3 regions of the Gordonia sp. CPCC 205515 genome follow, and region 1 is predicted to be linked to each of the others. Evidence: riboswitches for the same ligand, from Rfam matches in the RefSeq annotation. Region 1 holds a riboswitch; each other region holds the start of a gene.
The links. A riboswitch is a leader RNA that binds a small molecule or an ion and turns the genes downstream of it on or off. The one in region 1 is predicted to bind S-adenosylmethionine.

Region 1 (7,165 bases):
ACTCTTCGGAGTCGGTTCCCGAGGAGGAGGTGCCGGAGCTGCTCGACGACTTGGTGGTGTTGCCCGTCGTCGCCCCGCTGCCGTCACCGGCGGTTCCCGTGGACCCGCTGGACGCTCCCCCGGAGTCTCCCGTCGTTCCTGCGGCGTCCTCCGTCGTCCCTGTGGGGTCGCCGGTCCCCGTGCCCTCGGCCGTCCCCGTGCCATCGGTCCCCGAGTCGTCGGTCGTCCCAGTGTCCCCGGTTGTTCCGCTGGTGTCGCCGGTTGACCCCGGCGAAGCAGTCTCCGGGCCCGTGGCAGTGCCTGTCGTGCTGCCCGGCGTGGCGGTCGCGGTGTCGCCGGTCCCCGACCCCTCGGTCGTCGCGCCGGCATAGTTGTCGGTGGACTCGGGCGTGACGGCGGCGGCGGTCGACGGTTCGACGCCGGAACCATCGCCGACCGACCCCGAATCCGATTCGGCGACAACGCTTTCCGCAGGTTCGTCAGCGATGGACGATTCGGCCGCGACCGCCGCCCGGGAGGCCGGGGCGGCCGGGGCGGCCGCGAGCGTTCCGGTCGACGCCTGCGGGTCGAGCGAGGAGAACCAGTCCTTGAGGGCTTCCCAGGACGGGCGGTACGCGGGTCCGGCGAAGGGGTTCGGGTCGACGCCGACCACGCGATAGAGCCAGTACCCACCAAAGTTGACCGGCATCAGCACAACGCTCTTGGCACTGGCTGCGAGCACGGTGACGCCGTTGCGGAAGAGTTCCGGATCCAAGGTCAGCACGCCACGCGCAACGTCCTCAAAGGCACGGAAATCAGGCAGCACGCCGCCATACCCGAGGTTCGGTAGCTGGGGGAACCATCCCATCGCCCAACTGATCGGCGGCTGGAAATCGGCCAGGGTGATGCCGAGGATGTCGGGCACGGTGAACCGGTACTGCATCAGATCGGGGACCGTCCAATTCAGACCGATTGCGTCGACGAACCGCTGGGTGAGGATCGCCGTCGACGACGGGGAATCCACGACACAGGTGGTGACGTTGCCCGCCGGAGTGCAGGTCAACGTGCGGTCGGCGCCGTACATGTTCCAGCTCTCCACCGATGACGACAGGTACATGTAGAAGGGGTAGAGCCCGTGCTTGACCCAGTAGCCGAGCAGTCCGTCGACCGCGCCGACCGGATCGTGCAGCAGGTCCGGCAGATCGCAGATCGGATCACCGGCAATGCAGTAGGTCGTGACCGGGATACCGCCGAAATCGGCGTCGGTCCGTGCGCCGGCCATCGTCAGGCCCGGGATGACGCCGACGAGAACGAGTTCGACGCCGCGCCCCCACAGGGTTCCGGCCTGGCGCGGATCGGAGTACAGCTCGCCGGAGACGTTGGTCGGGTCGATCCGGTATTCGCCGGTGGTGCCGTTACCGATGTCGGTCAGGGCGTCGCCGACGACACCTGCACCCTGCGAGTACCCGGCGATGACGACCTCCTTATCGGTGCCGCACGTCGACTGGTACGAGGAGACCGCCGCGAGGATGGCCTCGTCCCCCTGCGATTGGCTGTCATCGAAGCCGAAGGCGCCGAGCGGCCAGATCGACGCCGGGTAGTCGATGACCTCGGTGGTGTAGGCGCCTTCCGGGGGTGGACTGGCACCGGGCGGAAACGTCCCCTGGTACCGCTGACCGATCCCGACGACCGACGCGCCGGAGGTGTCCCAGGTCCCGCCGACCAAAAACACCCGGCCAGGCCCTTCGCATCCGGTTGGCAATGAATCATCGGCACGGGCCACGCCCGATCCGAAGGTCTGGCCCACGGCGAGCGCGACGGTCAGCACCGCGCCGCTCAGTAGCAGCATCACTGCCTGGGTTCGTCCGCGAAACCGGTGCGCCATCGTCCGTGCCTCCCACTCAGGGGTCGGGTGTGAGCCGCGTCTCGCACCCGTGGAACGCATCGAATACTAGCCCGAATTCAGGAAAGGCAATGCGAACTTGGGCACTTGCGATGTGCTTAGGATCGCTAAGCTATCCCTTATCGCGCAACACAATTGGAGGAGACAGTCCGATGAGTGAGGTCCTACTGGTCACCAACCACGACACCGTGGCGCTGGTGACGCTCAACCGTCCCGACGCGCGCAACTCGTTGAGCCCCGAGTTGATCACCGCGTTGAGCACCACGCTGCGATCCCTGGACGCCGACCCGCAGGTGCGCGCGATCGTGCTGACCGGTACCGACCCGGCGTTCTGCGCCGGCCTGGACCTGCGTGCGCTGGCCGCCGACGGTCCCGACTATCTGCAACTGTTCGCCGACGACGACTGCATTCGGCTGGTCGGTGAACTCGCGACGCCGGTGATCGGTGCGATCAATGGTCCGGCCATCACGGGCGGCCTCGAGATCGCACTCGGCTGCGACTTCCTGATCGCCGGGGACCGCGCGCTGTTCGGCGACACCCACGCCCGCGTCGGCGTGCTCCCCGGCGGCGGCCTGACCGCGCGGCTCCCCGATCGGGTGGGTACCGCGTGGGCGCGCCGGATGTCCTTCGCCAGTGAGATCGTCGACGCCGAGCTGGCCCTGCGGATCGGGCTGGTGACCGAGGTCGTCGAGCACGACCGGTTGATCCCGCACGCACTCGACCTCGCCGCACGGGTGTCCGATGCACCGGGAGACGTGACGGCCTCGCTCAAACACATGTACACCGCGGGGTGGGATACCGGCCCGGGCCGAATCCTCGATGTCGAGGCCCGGCTGTCCGCGGCCCGCCGGCCGGAGTGGGACAAGCTCGAAGCGAATCGGCAAAAGGTGATGGACCGCAACCGCTCTCAGTTGCGCTGACCGGCAGCGTCACGGGTTCGAATCAGTGCGCGCGAGACCATTCCCAGTCCGTTTCGAGCGTGTTATATCCTTGACGCCAGGTCATGAGCATCAGCGTGAAGCCCCGGCTTGCTGATCGGCAACCCTCCAACCGCGGTGGGGTGCTCCGGGTGATGACCGGGTTGAGAAACACTGTCGTGTTTCCCGGCAAGCGCGGGTCCGAAGGTCGGACCCCACCAGGGTCAATGCATCCTGCCGACCGTAGAAAGTGATCAACATAGTCATGTCCGACGCCACCGACGTCACCAATCCCGCCGACAGCTGGAGCTTCGAAACCAAGCAGATCCATGCGGGCCAGACCGCCGACGCCTCCACCAATGCGCGGGCCCTGCCGATCTACCAGACCACGTCGTACACCTTCAACGACACCCAGCACGCGGCCAACCTGTTCGGCCTCGCCGAGCCGGGCAACATCTACACCCGCATCATGAACCCGACCCAGGACGCGGTCGAGCAACGCCTCGCGGCTCTCGAGGGCGGCGTCGCCGCGCTGCTGGTCGCGTCCGGGCAGGCGGCCGAGACGTACGCGATCCTCAACATCGTCGAGGCCGGCGGGCATGTGGTGTCCAGCCCGCGCCTCTATGGCGGCACGTTCAACCTGTTCCACTACACGCTGCCCAAGCTCGGCGTCGAGGTCAGCTTCGTCGACGATCCGGAGGATCCGGCGTCGTGGCAGGCCGCCATCCGCGACAACACCCGCGCGCTCTACGGCGAGTCGATCTCCAACCCCAACAACGAGATCCTCGACATCCCCGGCATCGCCGAGGTCGCCCACCGCAACGGACTGCCGCTGATCGTCGACAACACCGTCGCCACGCCGTACCTGCTGAACCCGCTGGCCCACGGCGCCGACATCGTCGTGCACTCGGCGACCAAGTACATCGGCGGCCACGGCACTGCGATCGGTGGTGCGATCGTCGACGGCGGCACCTTCGACTGGCGTGGACAGCGCGACGGCAAGGATCTCTTCCCCGGTTTCACCACCCCGGACCCGAGCTATCACGGAGCTGTGTTCGCAGATCTCGGCGCGCCGGCATACGCACTCAAGGCCCGGGTGCAGTGGCTGCGCGACACCGGTGCCGCGATCTCTCCGTTCAACGCCTTCCTGCTGGCACAGGGTCTCGAGACGCTGAGCCTGCGGGTCGAACGACACGTCGCGAACGCACAGCGCGTCGCGGCGTACCTGAACGATCACGCCCAGGTGGAGTCGGTCGCCTACGCGGGACTGACCAGCTCGCCGTGGTATGACCGCGGACAGCAACTGCTGCCCAAGGGGCAGGGCGCGATCATCGGCTTCGAGATCGCGGGCGGCGTCGACGCCGGCAAGCGCTTCGTCGAGGGGCTCACCTTGCACAGCCACGTTGCCAACATCGGTGACGTGCGGTCGCTGGTGATCCACCCGGCGTCGACCACACACAGCCAGCTGACCCCCGAGGAGCAGGTCGCCGCCGGGGTCAGCCCGGGTCTGGTCCGCCTGGCCGTCGGAATCGAGGGCATCGACGACATTCTGGCCGACCTCGACCAGGGCTTCGCCGCGGCCCGATGACCAACGACGCAGAGTCCACGACAGTCCGGTAACCCCCAAGCACGGTGAATGAGGTGCATCGCAGAGTGAGTGAATTGTGTCAGTGAGTATCGAAACGAGGATCCAGACCGCTGATCGTCCCGACTGGGAGCAACTCCCGGATGGGGAGATGATGCGCGTCGACATCGGCTCGGTCTCACTCGACAACGGCGAGGTGATCGACGACGTGACGCTGGCGTTCCAACGCTGGGGCGCCTTGTCGCCGACGCGGGACAACGTCATGCTGACTCTGCATGCGCTCACCGGCGATTCCCACGTGACCGGCCCGGCCGGCGACGGCTATCCGTCGGCCGGGTGGTGGGACGGGCTGATCGGTCCCGGCTGCGCCATCGACACCGATGAGTGGTGTGTCATCTCGGCCAACGTGCTCGGCGGCTGCCGCGGCTCCACCGGGCCCGGTTCGCCCCACCCCGACGGCCGATCCTGGGGTTCACGATTCCCGCAGATCACCGTGCTCGATCAGGTGCGTGCCGAGCGCGCACTGATCGAGCGGCTCGGCATCGCCGAAGTGGCGGCCGTCCTCGGCGGTTCGATGGGTGGTGCCCGCGCCCTGGAATGGGCCATCGAGTATCCCGAAATGGTGCGCAGCTCACTGGTTCTCGCGGTCGGTGCACGCGCAACCGCGGATCAGATCGGCACGCAGACCACGCAGATCGCCGCGATCAAGGCCGACCCGGACTGGCAGGGCGGCGACTATTTCGGCACCGGACGGGTGCCGTCGACCGGCATGGGTGTCGCCCGACGCATTGCTCATCTGACCTACCGCGGTGAGGTCGAACTCGATCAGCGCTTCGCCAACGAGCCACAGGGCGAGGAGCAACCGCTGCGTGACGGCCGCTACGCCATCGACAGCTACCTACAGCACCAGGCCGACAAGCTGATCACCCGCTTCGACCCGGCGAGCTACGTCGTGCTCAGTGAGGTGCTCAATCATCACGACGTCGGTCGTGGCCGCGGCGGGGTGCGGGCCGCGTTGAATGCCTGCCAGGTGCCGACAGTCGTCGGCGGTATCGTGTCGGACCGGTTGTATCCGTTGCGGTTACAGATCGAACTCGCCGAACAGCTCGGCAATTGTGTGGGTGGTCTGCAGGTCATCCACTCCGACAACGGCCACGACGGCTTCCTCACCGAGTTCGATGCGATCGGTGATCTACTCAAGCGCACCGTCGAGATCGCCCGCGGCTGAAAGCCTTTCCCTCCACGACCCGGATAGCTCAGCCGGCCGCGTCGGGGGTCGGCGTCGTGGTGGTGGGCGCCGTGGGCCGCGGCGGCTGATTCGGCACTCCCCGCTGCTGCGGCGGCACCGGCAACGTCGTGGGCGGCGTGAAACCCGGCGGCAGGAGCTCCGGCGGAATGGTCGGAGTGGTGCCTTGCGGCCACGGCACCGACGGCAGCGGATACGGCGACAGCGTTCGCGTCGAGGTGGTCGGCTGCTGCGGCGTCGGCGGTAGTTCCGTTGTCGCCCAACCGGGTCCGTCATCCCACCGAGGCTGCAGGGTGGGTTGGGCCGGCTCGGTCGGCGCGACCGGTTCGGGCGCCACGGGCGGGAGCGGCACGACCGCGGTCGGCGAGTACGTGGTGGTGGCCCGGTCGGTCTGCGGTGTCGACGACGACGTCGTCGTAGAGTCCGCCACCGGCGAGGACACCGGCCGCACCTGCGATGGTGACGCCGGAGACGAATGCCCGGTCAGCGCCGAACTGACCGCATAGACGGCCATCAGCGTGGCCGCGAGAATGGCGGCGATGACCGCCAACGGCATGGCCGACAACCACTCTCGTTGTCGTCGACCGCCGATGAAGGCCAGCCGGGTCGTCGTCTCCGAGGTGGTCTTGGCCCGCGCGATCAGGGCGGCACCCACCGACGCGGCCAGTTCCGGGTTCGGCGGAACCACGGTCTCCACCGATTCGTCATCGACGATATGTTGTACCGCAGACAGATTCGCCAGCCCCCCGACGAAGGCCACCGCATCGGCGGGCTTGTCCCGCGCAGCATTCTCGGAAATGTAGCGCGCCAATACCTTTCGCGCTTCGTCAACCATCGGGGCGGCCGCCGAGGCGATCACCTCCGCGGTCAGCACGACGGTGCCACCACCACCCGACAAACCGACGGGAGACTCCCCCGCACCCGTAATCGCGGCGGTGACTTCCTCTTTGGCGGTTCGGCAGGCACTGAGCAGGGCACGACGGCCGGGCCGGCGGGCGACGGTGCCCGCGCCGTCGACGAGCGCGTCCACGATCGCCCGATCCAGCGCCCGTCCGGACAGTGCACGCGACCGTTGCGACGCGGTGATCTCCCGGGTGGATGGATCGACGGTGTAGAGCGACATCCCGGTATCGCCACAATCGACGACGACCACCGATCCGAATCTGCTGATCTCACCGGTCGCCGACAGGTACTCGACGACCGCCTCATCCTCGGCGACGAGTTGGATCTGACGGCGCGGTCCGGCGCCGCGCGAACCCAACTCGCGGCGTTGCTTGTCGGTGCGCGCAGCCACTCCGATCGGCCCGACGCGAACATCCGCGTCGCGGGCGGCGGTCAGCATCAGATCGATTCCGGCATTGACCCGGCCGGCGGCCTCGAGGCCGTCCTGCGGGTCGACGTCGATGACTCGGGAATCGATCACACTGCGCCCCACGTCGTCGCGCGTCAGCAGTACGTAGTGGATCATCCCCTCGCCTGCCGACACACCCAACGACGTGAAGTCGTCAGGAATTGCCGAATCGTCGGTGCCGAAC
Region 2 (7,165 bases), on a different contig from region 1:
GACCAGCACCGTGCCGACCGGGGTACGGGATGTGTTGCTGCACAGAATCGATCGGCTACCCCCGGACACCGCGAGAATGCTGCGGCTGGCTGCGGTGGGTGGACGGGAGATCGAGATCGACACCGTGGTGGCGCTGTGGTCGTCATCGGGCGACGATGCCACCGACGTCGAGGACGTCGTGCTCGATGCGGTGGACTCCGCGAGTGTCGCGGGTCTGCTCACCGCGACCGCGGACCGCATCCGGTTCAATCACGTGCTGGTGCGCGACGCGGTGTATGACGCCATCCCGGCACTACGACGACGCCGGATGCATTGGCAGACTTTGCAGATCCTGCGTGCACGCCCGCACCACAATGCGGACGAGCTGGCCCACCATGCGGCACTCGGCGCGTCGACCTCCACCGCGGTCGAGGCCCTGGGAGTGGTGGAACCGGTCGCCCGCCAACGCTTCGCCACCGAACTCAAGGCCGACTCGGCGTCGCTGTGGCAGGCCAGTGTCGACCTGCATCGGATGGCCGGCCACGATCACGTCGGCGCTGCGACCGCCGACCGCATCGCACTCATCGATGCGATGCGCAATCTCGTCACCGCGCTGGCCTACAAGGGCGATGTCAACGAGGCGCGCACACAACGCAATGAGGCTCTCACGTTGGCCAGGGCACTCGGCGACCACGACGTCATCCTTAACGTCCTGACCTGCTGGCGCACCCCGCACGTCTGGACGACCCGCCCGCAGGGTGGCGCCGACCCGGTGATGGCTCCGGTGGTCCTCGACATGCTGCCCACCACAACAGGAATTGACCGGGCTCGACTTCTGGTCACCGCGACGCTGGAATTCGAGGGCAACGACCAGGATCGTGCGGTCGCCTACTCGGCCGAAGCCGTCGAGCTGGCACGCGGGATCGGCGACCAGGAGTTGCTGTGCGCGGCTCTCAACGCCCGGGTGTTCACCTCGCTCGGCCCGGACATGCGGTTCGAGCTTCCGCGGATTGCCGCCGAGTCACTCAGCGCCGCTGAAGAATTGGAGAGTCTCCCCTACCAGGCGGCCGCCCACTGGGGACTGTTCCAGGCACGTCTCGCGGAAACCGATCTACCCGGTGCGGCGGCCGAGATGAGCCGGGGACTACAGAAGGCCAGCAGCGGCCGGGTCGGCGAGCTGGTGGTGGTGCTGTCCACGTTCACCGCCGTGCTGGAAGCCCTTCGGGGAAACCTGGATACGGCGTCGGCCATCTATGACACGGTGGCCGCCAACCTGCGCGCCGCCGGACTGCCCAACGGGGCCGACATCGGCCTGATCGGCGAGTTCGTCGTGTCGTGGTACCGGGGGTCGTTTGCGCACATCATCGACGAACTGCTGGAGCTCTACCGGCGGGTGCCGGCCCGGGTCGGGTGGGTCTACGTCAACGGACTGCTCGACGCCGGACGCGTCACCGAGGCCCACGTCATCGCCGAACTGAAACCGCCGTCCATCCGCGACTACTACTGGACCGCGATGGAGGCCTTTCACGCCCGCGGCCTGGCCCGGCTGGGGCTGGTCGAGGAGGGCCGCGAACTCTACGCCGAGCTCGTCGGCTTCTCCGGCACGGTCGCCGGACTCAACTCCGGCAGTGTGGCATTCGGGCCGATGGATGTGGTGCTCGCGGAGCTGGCCGAATTGATCGGGGATGAAGAAGCGGCGCAACGGCATCGGGAGATTGCCGCCGAGGTGGAGGAGAAGATTCGGCGCGGATTGGATGAGGTCGGGCGGGTGGGGTGAGGCCACCGCAAATATCGCGTGCATGTGGCGGCGAACAGTAGTAACGTCGTTCTACTCGCCACCGGAGCGAGATACCGCTGGAGACACCATGTCCCACACCGACAAGACGAAACCCCTCTGGGTCAAGCTCGCGCATCATGACCTCGAATGGTCCGAGGTCCACGATCACACTGGCGGCCCCTGTGACCTGCCGCCCATCGCTGACGGCTGCGCATTCACCTACGGTACGACGCAGTGTTATCGCGAACTGCGCTACACCGGCACCCGTGTGTGCTGCTGTCCGATCTGTCACGCTGTCGAATGGCCGCGGTCGGAGCGCCAGCGTCGACGGAGGGAGCGTCGGCGCCGGCGGGCAGATCTGCGGGGATGAAGGACTCTGCGACCTGGAGTTAGTGCCATCTTTGGCTTCTTATGGCCACTTATGGGGAATCTCCCATAAGTCAGCATAATTGCGTCGCGTTCCTCTGAGTCCGGCTGCAATGATGGCGTGAAGGTGCCCTGCTTGCGAGTCGCTCTTCACCACAACATGATTGGTACTACATCAAGCCGTGGACGAAACCTACAATCGTCTCCGCGAAGTCCACCCAGACCTGCGGAGAACTCATCATGTCGTCCGAATCTGGGTCATTCACGGTGGGCGCACCGCCTTGCAGTACGTCCTCTCCCTCCAATCCGAGGTCGGATGAGCTGTAGGTGAGCTCCAGATTCCGGCCGTCCGCCCACGAGGCAGTCCCGTAGACGGGTGCACTGGACATGACCGACAGTCCGCCCGTTCGCATGCTGATGTCCTCGTACCACTCGACTTCGCGGCCGCCGGCCCAGGTGAACACGACATCCCAGGCCATCATCTCGTCGGTCCAGTACGGCACCGCCCAGAGAGTCAGACCAAACTGGCCGGGAACGATGACCGCGGGCAACTGATCGACCGGATCGGCATCCCACGGCTCGACCTCAGGCTCGTCGCCAGAGTCCTGATTCGTTTTGTTGTCGCTCATGAAACCTTGCACCCCAATGTCGTCGGCGCTACCTTCTCGTCGGAGTAGCGCGTCGGCGCCGGTAGCAGATGTGCAATGTCTACCATCTCGGTCTGACATCTTGGGCCGGCAATTTCGATGTTCGCTCACCCAAAACCGGATTCACGGCCAGCGGCGATGCGGGGCGGTTCGCAGGATGACGCTGTCATCATGCTCCGGAATTGTCAGAGCCTCCTTGTATCCTGGACCACGCTTCACGAGACATCGTCGCCAAGCTCCGACTGGACGGTGCGCCAACCCCACGCTCGTGGGTGGCTCGGATGACGAAAGCGGTCGATACCAACAGGTTTCGACAAGAGCGCCTCTCCCGCGGAGGCTTCACCACGGATGGACACAATGGCAGACCCCGCATCGCCCGACGACCGCACGCCTCAGAGCGACCACGCCCGCGCGACGCCAGCCTACGACATGGGTTACCTCGCGTATCACGACAAGCGGTTCTCGGGCCCACCACGATCGGGATGGCACAAATCGAAACGTGAGACCTCGGGCATGAACGTCTCCCGCCGACTGTGGGACCAGCGTCAGGGATTACGGCGCGACTACGAGGCCGTCCACGGCACCGATCCCACACAGTGGCCGGTCCGGCATCCCGGGGTTGTTCTCGACGCCGTCCAATGGATCGCACATTCGGCATGCCTCGGTTGCGAGTGGATGGACCGGCAAGGCGTCTACATGAAGGAATCTGGCTGGCGGGAGAGAGCACTGGCGGCGGCGCGCGAGCACGAGGAGTCATGGCACCGCTAGCACGCGGGCTATCTCGCTGTCTGTCAGACGATCCCGAAAGCCGCACCAAGCTCCGAGCCCAGTGCAAGGGTCGACCGTCGGCCCCCGCACCTACAACCACGACCGACATAACGGAGACCAATATCTGTGAAGCTCTATTACCACCCCGACTACGTTGCCGCCGCGTACGGCTTTGACACCACCCGCAAGTCCGGCTGGATCGCGGACTCATTGGCCAGCGATCCTATTGAGGGTGTCGAGGTCACCGCACCGACGCCGCTGACCGTACGCGACCTCACCCGCGTCCATGACCCTGAGTATGTGGCAGCAGTGCGGACCGGCACCCCCGACTGGCTCGCCGAGTCGCAGGGATTCGACTGGGTCCCCGCGCTCTGGCAGATGGTGCTCTCGTCCAACAGCGGCGTCGTGGCGGCGGCACGCAGCGCCCTGAAGGAGGGCGTGGCCGGCTCGCTGTCCTCGGGACTGCACCACGCGCGCTATGACGAGGGCGCAGGATTCTGCACCTTCAACGTCCTGGTCGTCGCCGCGAAGAAGCTTCTCCACGAGGGCGACGTGCGCTCGGTGCTGATCCTCGACTTCGACGCACACTGTGGCGGCGGCACCGCCCAGCTCATTGCCGACGATGAGCGCATCACGCAGGTCGACGTGTCGGTCAGCCCGTTCGACCGCTACCCGGGGCATGCCAACTCGAACCTGACGCTGGTGGACAACGCCGACGGGTACCTGACCACCATCAAGGATGCACTGGCCCGGGCCGATGCCACAGAGTTCGATCTCTGCTTGTACAACGCAGGGATGGACCCCTACGAGGGCTGCGTCGTGGGCGGACTGGACGGCATCACCGCCGACGTGCTCGCCCGTCGGGAGCGCATGGTGTTCGACTGGTGCCGGCAGGCCGCCCTGCCGACGGCGTTCGTACTCGCCAAGCGGGTACATCAGCAGCACGCTTGATGACGACACTCTGGTGGGATTGCATCGACTCACCATCGATGCCGCTGCCAATCATCAACACCAATCAACACTGAAGCAGAGGCACCGTGAGCAGCCGCTACCGTGACACCAAACGCCGCATCATCACCGTCGAGTCGGCCTCTTGCGTAAAGAGAATTGCTCATCTTGGTGGGACCACCGTTGCTGTTGTTTCGTGCTGCGTCCACAGTTCATTCCACGTGCGAGTGTCACGTCATCCGTGTCGGCAGTCTCAGATTTGCCGGGAATGACACGAACCCGGTCGAAACTGTGGTGCATCGGCGTTTTGCGATGCCCAACCTCGCAGACATAGCACTCAGTCCTGGAAACCCGGTCTTAGCCGTTGCGTAAGCCATCTGATGGATCTCTTGTCAGTGCGTGTCGGGTAGTCCGCAGCCGAAAGTTCGGCGACGGTCATCACGGGCGTGGCGAGGCTGTCGCCGCAGCCGGGTACGGCCTCGTTGAGCCAGTCGGCTAAGTACCGCCGCAGCGTCTGGTAATCGCGGGGGTATCTACAACCTCGAATGTCCGCAGATCGGTCGGCAGACGGCCATCCGGAGCTTCAGGTGGGTTCAGGTCCCGGCTTGCTTGCGGTTCCGTTGCCTGGTCTGCGACATCGCGGTCCTCTGGGCATGTTCAGTTCTCCTCGATGGATGCGAAGCTCAGGCGTGCGAGTAGCTGAGCGAGTATCCCGCGTTGAAACCCGATCTCGGATTTCAGCGGATGGCTGCCCACCTGCCCGGCGCTACTTTGCATGGTCAGCGGCTCACTGGCGGTTGCCTTGTCCAACTCGGCGACGGTGCCGGAGACCCGGCAGGCGTGCGTTAGCGCCTCGATCTTGGTTGGTTCGTTGTCTAGGTCGTACTCGTCGAGCACGGTTCGCCAGAGTCTCTGGCCTGCAGGCCCGAAACCCCTCGGCGTTCGTGGTCGCATAGGCGTTTCAACTCCTTAGTCTGAAGCAGGAAATATCCCCTGAACTGGGCCTTAGGTGCGAAGTCAGGTTCTGAAAACCTGGCGCGATGGCTCAGTCGCCTTACGTCCCGGTCAACGCGGTGGGTAGGGAAGGTCCCCGTGGGGTCGCTGATCCTGCCGGGACACTTCCGCACCGGACGTCTCAGCCGGGTGCGAGGATGATCGGGTGATGCCACCGACTGAGCCAGTAGAGCCACCCGGGGGAGACGTAGCGCCCGATCCAATGTCGGTGCTCACCCTCGGCGGCAACCGTTGGCTAGCGGTGTCCGGCGAGGTCCTCGACTATCCTTTCGGGAATCCTGTTGATGTCCAACCCAACACTCGAACGTTCTGGGAAGGTGCAGCCCACCGAGGAGGACACACGCTCGACGAGCTACTGGATGCGTAGTGAACAGCCGATTCGACTGATGATTGACCTACTAGCTGTTCTTGGGCTCAGCTCGACTGCGTTTGACGAACGCTAATCAGACGAGAGGGCGTCGCTTGCCGCCGCGCTCCGTTTCGAAGCCTGTAACTAGGTTGTCTTGATGGCCGCCTCTTGCTCAGCATGTCGCGCTGTGGATTTCTTATCCGCGTCTATACCGGGTACGAACCACCCGGGCTCACCGTTCACACGCGCTTGCTCAAACTTTTGCTGACGTTGCCGGTCCGCGTTGGCCTTTGCTGTGCGAAGCTTTCGATACGGCATAAGCATTCCAGTCAGCCGCCGATTTCAGCTTTTCGCATTTCTTGGCGGGATCTTCCGCACCCGTGAGGTGAAGTTGTTGGCCGACGCCGTCCGATTTTCCCGCCGTTTATTCGGCGTCGGTGAGGTATCCGTTGGCGAACATGTCTGAGCCCTGGTTCAGGGCCGTCGTACAGACAGCCTCGGTCTCGCGCGCGCCGTCAACCGCCTCCGCGCACAGCTTGAGGAGCGCCGCCTTCGGGGTGACGACCCGCTCGTCAGTGGTCGGGTCCGCCAGAGCGATCTGGGCGTTCTCGGCGTACCAGCCGACAGCCGGATCGGGCTTGAGCATCAGCACCGGATCGGTTCGTAGCGAACAGAAAGGACCGATCACGGATCGGTCCTTGGGGCGCGTCGCAGAGGCTCAGGGTTGATCTGGTGTTGTCTCAGACAACGGTTAGTCAGCTCGAAACTTCATCAGGCCATCGAACATCGAATCTGACTTGCTCGGTGTCCTTCGTTGCCTTTAGTCGGATCGAACGCGGGTGCGTGCTTCTTCGAGCCCGGTCGCGCGGCCAGGAAGGCGTAGACATCAGCAGCCACCTTGGCTGGGTCGACGCTGCCGGCATCGTCGAGGTAGTCGGCGAGCCCATTGCCGGACACTATTAGCACATCGGATGGATGCGAAAGGCCCACGTCGGCGGCGAATCGTTCGACCTCGGTGCGATGTATCCTACCGCCTCGTGCGCCTCAGCAGTGCTGGGCCATTCGACGGCGCCGGTAATCACCGGCGCGTCTTCAGACATTGCAGTCACGCCTTGCGACCTCTCGTTGCCGTCCTTCTCCGCGTGACCGGCTTTCCCGGGCTCTGAGTGCTAACGACTGCTTCGCCCCACCTGCCCTCTTCGGCTGGCAACGCGCCTATCCCCGCAGGAGTGAGGTGCAGGTGGCTCTCACCTTCACTGTCGTCTGGTCAAGGAACGAGGTGTACCGGCTCTGCCCTGCGGTCTCGTCGCGGCTACC
Region 3 (7,165 bases), on a different contig from region 1:
CTCGAGATCGACCAGCACGGCAACGTCAACGTGCACAGCCTGCCCAAACGGCGGCATGTAACCGCAGGACTCGGCGGGTTCGTCGATATCACGTCGGGCGCGCCAGCGATCGTGTTCGTCGGTTCGTTCACGGCCGGGCGGCGCGACATCCTCGTCGACGACGGTGCGTTGCAGATCCGCTCCGACGGCGCCCACACAAAACTCGTGGCCGAGGTCGACTCGCCCACCTTCTCGGGCAAGCGCGCACTGGAAACCGGTCAGCGAGTCATCTACGTGACGGAACGGTGCGTCCTCGAACTGCGGCCCGAAGGACTCACCGTCGTCGAGATCGCTCCGGGGGTCGACCTACAGCGCGACATCCTCGACCGATCCGAGTTCCCCTTGCACGTGGCCCCAGACCTGCCGACCATGGACGTGGCGCTATTCTCACCGGGACCGATCGGGCTATCCCTCGATCCGATGCCCGAGCACCCGCGCATCGCGGCTCTCTAACCAGCACAAATGTAAGGCACGCATTGGGCCCAGCGGCCCTTTGGGTCGAGTGGGAGTAGTTCTGTCCCGTTGGGTACGCAGCGTTACGTCAGTTGACTTTCTGCCGCCGCTCCAATTGGCTTTCCCTTCCTCAAGGGCAGCTCCTTCCAAGTCAGTGTGCCGATGATCGCGAGCAGCGACATGATCGACACCGCCAGGAAGACGCGGTCCATGGAGTCGGCGAAGCCTTCCTTGATAGGCGAGGACAGCTCGGGCGGCAGTTTCTCGATGATCGACGTATCGCTCATCACGCTGTCCGACGACCCGGCCGCCGCACCCGGATTCTGTGACGCAGCCATCAATGACTTGGCGAAGCCGCTGACCTGTGCATCGTCGCTCTGGGCGGCTTGCACCACGGCAGTGCGGTATTCGGGCTGCGAGGCGGCCGTCGTCATCTCGGTCTTGATGTTGGGGCCCATGAGCGAGAACAGCATGGAGAAGAACACCGCCACGCCCAGGGTGCCGCCGATCTGTCGGAAGAAGGTCGCGGTACCCGTGGACAGACCCATGTCCTTGGGCGGCAGGATGTTCTGCATCGCCAGCATCATCGGCTGCATCATGTTGCCCAGACCGAAGCCGAGCAGCAGGGCGAAGGCCATAACCAGCCACACCGGAGTGGAGGTGCCGACGGTGTGCAGCAGGAACGTGCCGAGCGTGATGAGCACCGAGCCGATGATCGTGAAGATCTTGTAGCGCCCGGTCTTCGAGATCAACTGGCCGGACATGATCGAGCCGGTCATCAGGCCGACCACCATCGGGAGCATCTGCAGGCCTGCGACCATCGGGCTCGACCCGCGCAGCACCTGGAAGTACTGCGGCAGCATCGAGATGCCGCCGAACATCACCGCGCCGACAATGACCGAGATCAGGATGCCTTGAGCGAAGACCAAATTCTTGAACAGTCGCAACGGGATCAGCGCGTCGTCGCCCATCTTGTGCTCGATCCAGATGAACGCGGCGATCCCCACCACACCGATCGCGTAGCAGAGCATCGACAGTCCGGACGTCCAGCCCCACACGCGGCCCTGTTCGGCGACGATGAGCAGCGGTGCGACGGCGACCGCGAGCGCGGTGGCGCCCCAATAGTCGGTGCGCCCGCCGGTGCCCTTCTGCTGGTCATAGTTGAGCACCCGGTAGACGACGGCGAGGGCGATGATGCCGATCGGCACGTTGACCAGGAAGACCCAGCGCCAGCCGGCGATCCACAGGATGGTCTCTTGACCGGCGAACAGGCCGCCGAGGACCGGGCCGAGCACGCTCGAGGTGCCGAAGACCGCGAGGAAGTAGCCCTGATACTTGGCGCGTTCGCGCGGCGGCACGATGTCGCCGATCGTGGTGAGCGCCAGGGTGAACAGACCACCGGCACCGAGTCCCTGGAAGGCGCGGAACGCCGCCAGCTCGTACATCGACGTCGCGATGCTGCACAACAGCGAGCCGACGATGAAGATCGAGATGGCCAGCAGGAAGAAGGGTTTACGGCCATACAGGTCGGACAGCTTGCCGTACAGCGGCGTGACGATGGTCGACGTGACCAGGTATGCGGTGGTGACCCACGCCTGCAACGAGTAGCCCTGCAGGTCGTCGGCGATGGTGCGGATCGCTGTCGACACGATGGTCTGGTCGAGGGCAGCGAGGAACATGCCCATCATGAGGCCGCCGAGGATCGTCAGGATCTGACGATGCGTCAGCCCGGCCCCCGCGACCTCCTCGTGCGCCGCGTGTGCGGCCGCGGATGACTCGGTCATTGCTGTCCTTTCACAAAATCTGTGGGAGAAGAGGTCGGCTTGGCGCACTGGGGTGCCATCACGATTTCCGCGGCGTCGACGAACCGGCCGAGCAGCCGCACCAGCGTGTGCAACTCGTCGTCGGTCCAGTCCGACATGGCCTGGTCCATGGCGGTCCGACGCATCGCTCGCATCGACTCGACCCGCGCCCGACCTGCGTCGGTCACCACCAGCAGGGTGGCGCGCCCGTCGTCGGGGTCGGCCTCGCGTCGTACCAGTCCGAGGTCGACGAGCTGCGACACGTGCCGACTCACCGTGGACGGATCGGCATTGAGGCTTTCGGCGAGTTCGCGGGATCGCATCGGCTGCCGGTCGAGATGGAACAGGCCTTTGAATGCCGCGGTTTCGAAGTCGCCGTCGGCGGTCCGCAACGTGGTGTGCACCGCCCGGTCCCGGACGCGCATGTACCGCGAAAGCACATCGAACAAATCGTCGACCGCCGACTGATCGAGCACCGTGGCGCCTCCCTTTCTCCCCGCATCTCTTTACGTTCTCTTTGCAATTAGTTTCATGATGCAACTAATTGCGCGGTGCAAGTATGCGCTTGGATTCGAATTGAGGCAAACCCTTACCTACGATCAAAAACCGTGACTCCCCAACCACCCGCCCCCGCCGGCAGCCGCCCCCATTTCACGTCCATGCCCGACCTCGCCCTGCGAGATCTGGGTGGCGCGGTGGTCTGGACCAACGACGATCTCTTCGCCGAGGCCCAGAACCTCATCAAGACGCCGCCGGCGCAGTATCAGCCGGCCACCTTCGGTCACAAGGGACAGATCTACGACGGTTGGGAAACCCGTCGACGCCGCGCCACCGGTGTCGATCAGGCGATCGTCCGACTGGGCGCACCGGGCGTCGTCTACGGCGTGGTGGTCGACACCTCGTGGTTCAAGGGCAACTATCCGCCGTTCATCTCGGTGGAGGCCGCCGCGGTGGAGGGCGTGGCGTCGGTGGAACAGCTTGTCCACCACACGGAATGGGTCACCATCGTGGACCGGGTAGCGGTCGACGGCGACACCCGCAACCCGTTCAAGGTGGACGCCAAGAATCGCTTCACCCACGTCCGGCTGACCATGCATCCGGACGGGGGCGTGGCGCGGTTCCGCGTCCATGGTCGCGGCGTGCCGGACCCACATTTCTTCCGCTACGGCCACTTCGACCTGGCCGCGCTGGAGAACGGCGGGCTGATCACCGCCTGCTCCAACATGTTCTACAGCTCGCCCAACAATCTGCTGATGCCCGGCCGAGCACGCAACATGGGCGAGGGATGGGAGACCTCCCGCCGCCGCGACGACGGCAACGACTGGGTCCAGGTACGTCTCGCGGGTCGCGGCCGGGTGAGCCTCGTCGAACTCGACACCAGCTGGTTCCTCGGCAACTCCCCCGGTTCGGCGACCGTCCGCGGTCGCGACGGCGAGGACGGCGACTGGTTCGACGTGTTGCCGCGCACCGACTTACAGCCCGACACCCGGCATCGGTTCGTCCTCGATCCGGACCGCCCGATGACCGAGGCGCGCATGGACATCTATCCCGACGGCGGCATGGCGCGCTTCAAGCTCTACGGCACCCTCACCGACGACGCCGAGGCCGCACTCCTCGAACAGTGGGAGCGCGGCGAGGCCTGAGGGACGAGCGTCACGCCACCCGACGCCGCACCCCAACCACTTCCGGCATCACCAGCTCGCGCACTCGCGCGGCGGTCGCCGAACCGTCGATCGGCACGACGATCACCGCGTCGGCGACCTCGGCGGCGTAGATGTCGCGGATCAGCGAGACCAGTCCGCGCGCGGTGCCGACGTAGCGGATGGTGTCCGAGTCGTCGTCGACGACGTGGGCCGCAGCGGCCCGCGCGGACGCCGGATGTGGCGCGATGGCCGCTTCGATCTCCAGCGCCACAACAAAATTCACCGGATCGTGGGTGCCGGCGCGCAGTAGCGACCGGGCGCGTTGGGCCTCGCGCAGCGTCGAGCGCCGCACGACGATCGGAAAGGATTGCGCCGCTGGATCACCCGCGATCGCCACCTGCAGCGCCGGACGGCCGATGCTGATGGTGGCGGTGGGTGCCAGGTACTCGACGGTCATTCGATCCTCGCTTTCGTGGTCAAGTGAGTCAGTGCGCCGACGAGCCGATCGATGTCCTCCGAACCGGTCCCGACACCAAAGCTGGCCCGCACGGCACCGTCGCGGTACCCGAGGCGGTTCAGCAGTGGATGCGCGCAGAACTTGCCGTCCCGGACCCCGATTCCCGCGCTGTCACTGAGGAATTCGGCCACTGCACGGGGCTGATGGCCGGCGACGGCGAATCCGGCGATCCCGACCCGATCGGTGGAGTCGGTGAAGATGCGCAATGCGGTGACGGCGTCGACTCCCGACAGCCCGTCGTCGAGGCAGGCCCGCAGGATCTCCTCGTGCGCACCGATCGATTCGAATCCGACGCGCGTGAGCTCGTCGCAAGCCGCGGCGATCGCGATGGCACCCAACACATTCGGTGAACCCGCCTCGTGCCGCGCAGCCCCGGTGTGCCAGCGCACGTCGGTGCAGCCATCGGATTCGACGCCCACCTCGGCGGTGGCGCCGCCACCGGCGAGATACGGTGCGGCCGCGTCGAGCCAGTCGGCACGGCCGATGAGCACGCCGGCACCGAACGGCGCGTAGACCTTGTGGCCGGAGAACACCAGGTAGTCGATGCCGTGACTGACCACTGAGATCGGCCGATGCGCGACGAGCTGCGCGGCGTCGACGAGGATGCGGGCGCCGTGCCGATGCGCGATCGAGGCGAGCCGGCTGATCGGCAACACCTCGCCGGTGACGTTGGAGGCCGCGGTCACCGCGAGCAGCGCGGCGGGCGCGGACGCGAGTTCGGCCTCCAGCGCGACAAGGGTGTCCTCGATGGTGTCGGCGGCGCGCACGATCCGTGCCCGACTGGAGCCATCGGGCCGCGGCGCGCACCACGGCAGCAGGTTGGCGTGGTGTTCGATATCGAGGACCACGACGTCACCGTCGGTGATGTGGGCGGCGAGGTTGATCGAGTCGGTGGTGCCGCGGGTGAAGACCACCGCGTCATCGGTGCGGGCGCGGACGAAGGCCCGCACCGTCTCGCGGGCCTGCTCGTAGCGTCGCGTGGTGACCTGCGAGAGGTGGCCGGCGCCGCGATGCACGCTGGCGTAACCGGTCAGCGCGTCGGTCACCGCTGCCGCGACCGCGGTCAGGGCGGGTGCGCTCGCCGCGTAGTCGAGGTTCGCGTACCGCACCGTGTCGCCGGTGCACAGCGGCACCTGTGCGGTCGCACCGGCCACGTCGGCGAGGGGCGCGATGGCCGGGGCGGCCGGACGTACAACGGCGACATCGTCGCAGGTGACGGCGCTGGGCGCCGAGAGGACAGCAGTCATGGCAATACTCCTGAGGAATCCGCACTTGCCGTGGTCGGTCGACCGACGGCCAGGTCGTCACCCGGAGCACCCCACCACGGAGGAGGGTTGCCGACCAGCGAGCCGGGGCTTGTCACTGGCACTCATGACCTGCACCAAGATTGGCCCATCGAGCCGAGGAGTGTCAATTTTCACTCACCGTGCGCGAAAGTCCGGTGAGGGTACCCTCACTTGCTCCCGGTACGGTAGGAGCCATGACCGTGACTGCTGCCGACCACACCGCCGGGGAGGCGAACGTCTTCATCCTGTCCCGCCCGCACGGCACTGTGCGTGCGACCGGAGCCGGCACGACATTCACCGACGCCTACGCCGCCGCCGACGCCCTGCGCTCACACTCCGTGGACGCCATCACCGGTGCCATCGGCTTCGACCGCGCCGGCCGCAGCGCCCTGGTCGCGCCGGCCTCGCTGGTGCGATCGTCGGCCCCGGTGCCGGGATCGTCGGCGCGTCCGCACACCGTGACGTCGCGATCGTTCTCACCGGAGCGGACCGAGCATCGCGATCGCGTCGGCCGCGCCATCAAGGCGATCGCCGACGGCGGCCTGGACAAGGTCGTGCTGGCGCGTGCGGTCGATCTGACCGTCGAGCCCGATGTAGAGGTCGACTCTCTCGTCGACGCCTTGGCGCACGGCAACGCCGAGCACAACGCTTTCGCCGTTGATGTCGGCGCAGTGTGGGGTGACGCCTCGTGGTTGCTGGGATCGAGCCCAGAGGTGTTGTTGCGCAAGGAAGGTCGCGTCGTGACCTGCCAGCCGTATGCGGGTTCGCTGCCGCGGGCCGCCGATCCGGCGGCCGATCAGGCAGCGGCGGAGACGTTACGCACCTCGACGAAGGATCTTGCCGAGCACGCCTTTGTGGTGGATTATCTGCGCGACCGACTGATTCCGCTGTGCCGCGAGCTGGATGCCCCGGCGACACCGGAGGTCCGTGCCACCGGCGAGATCTGGCATCTGGCCACACCGATCCGCGGTGTGCTGCAAGACGACTCCGTCACCGCACTGGATCTCGCGCTGTTGCTGTCGCCCACCCCCGCCGTCTGCGGCACACCGAGTGATGCTGCGGCACAGTTCATCACCGATATCGAGGGGGACCGTGGCCTCTATGCGGGTACAGTCGGCTGGTGCGATCAGGCGGGCGACGGTGAGTGGATGGTGACCATCCGCTGCCTCCAGCTCGGCGCCGATCGGCGGTCGCTGCGCACCTGGGCGGGCGGAGGGATTGTCGCGCAATCGGATCCGCAGGCCGAGCTCGACGAGACCACCGCCAAACTCCGCACCGTGCTCAACGCGCTCGGTATCGCCGACTGACGTCGACCATGCCCGACGACTTCCTGATCGCACACAATCCGGAGGAGGGGTCTACGCTCCCGTATCTGGTTCGGATCCCGTTGGGTCCCAATGGGATCATCCTGAAAGTCCGGGACAC

Region 2: linked by a shared signal. The riboswitch ahead of AAFP30_RS05830 (hypothetical protein) and the one ahead of AAFP30_RS19955 (bifunctional o-acetylhomoserine/o-acetylserine sulfhydrylase) in region 1 are both predicted to bind S-adenosylmethionine.
Region 3: linked by a shared signal. The riboswitch ahead of AAFP30_RS27315 (aminotransferase class V-fold PLP-dependent enzyme) and the one ahead of AAFP30_RS19955 (bifunctional o-acetylhomoserine/o-acetylserine sulfhydrylase) in region 1 are both predicted to bind S-adenosylmethionine.

The regions. Positions count from the first base shown of each region.
Region 1 is NZ_JBCLVJ010000013.1:94-7,258, forward strand. It holds gene AAFP30_RS19945 (PE-PPE domain-containing protein) at 1-1,828, opposite strand, end outside; gene AAFP30_RS19950 (enoyl-CoA hydratase) at 2,035-2,802, shown strand; SAM riboswitch class IV at 2,882-3,001, shown strand; gene AAFP30_RS19955 (bifunctional o-acetylhomoserine/o-acetylserine sulfhydrylase) at 3,065-4,387, shown strand; gene metX (homoserine O-acetyltransferase MetX) at 4,464-5,612, shown strand; gene AAFP30_RS19965 (hypothetical protein) at 5,641-7,098, opposite strand.
Region 2 is NZ_JBCLVJ010000004.1:132,169-139,333, reverse strand. It holds gene AAFP30_RS05840 (BTAD domain-containing putative transcriptional regulator) at 1-1,756, shown strand, start outside; gene AAFP30_RS05835 (hypothetical protein) at 2,293-2,751, opposite strand; SAM riboswitch class IV at 2,983-3,095, shown strand; gene AAFP30_RS05830 (hypothetical protein) at 3,127-3,537, shown strand; gene AAFP30_RS05825 (hypothetical protein) at 3,664-4,488, shown strand; gene AAFP30_RS05820 (hypothetical protein) at 5,143-5,382, opposite strand; gene AAFP30_RS05815 (hypothetical protein) at 6,273-6,536, opposite strand; gene AAFP30_RS05810 (hypothetical protein) at 6,620-6,805, opposite strand.
Region 3 is NZ_JBCLVJ010000023.1:43,240-50,404, reverse strand. It holds gene AAFP30_RS27340 (acyl CoA:acetate/3-ketoacid CoA transferase) at 1-492, shown strand, start outside; gene AAFP30_RS27335 (MDR family MFS transporter) at 576-2,276, opposite strand; gene AAFP30_RS27330 (MarR family winged helix-turn-helix transcriptional regulator) at 2,273-2,719, opposite strand; gene alc (allantoicase) at 2,954-3,937, shown strand; gene AAFP30_RS27320 (hypothetical protein) at 3,948-4,394, opposite strand; gene AAFP30_RS27315 (aminotransferase class V-fold PLP-dependent enzyme) at 4,391-5,701, opposite strand; SAM riboswitch class IV at 5,718-5,831, opposite strand; gene AAFP30_RS27310 (isochorismate synthase) at 5,935-7,047, shown strand; gene AAFP30_RS27305 (ERCC4 domain-containing protein) at 7,056-7,165, shown strand, end outside.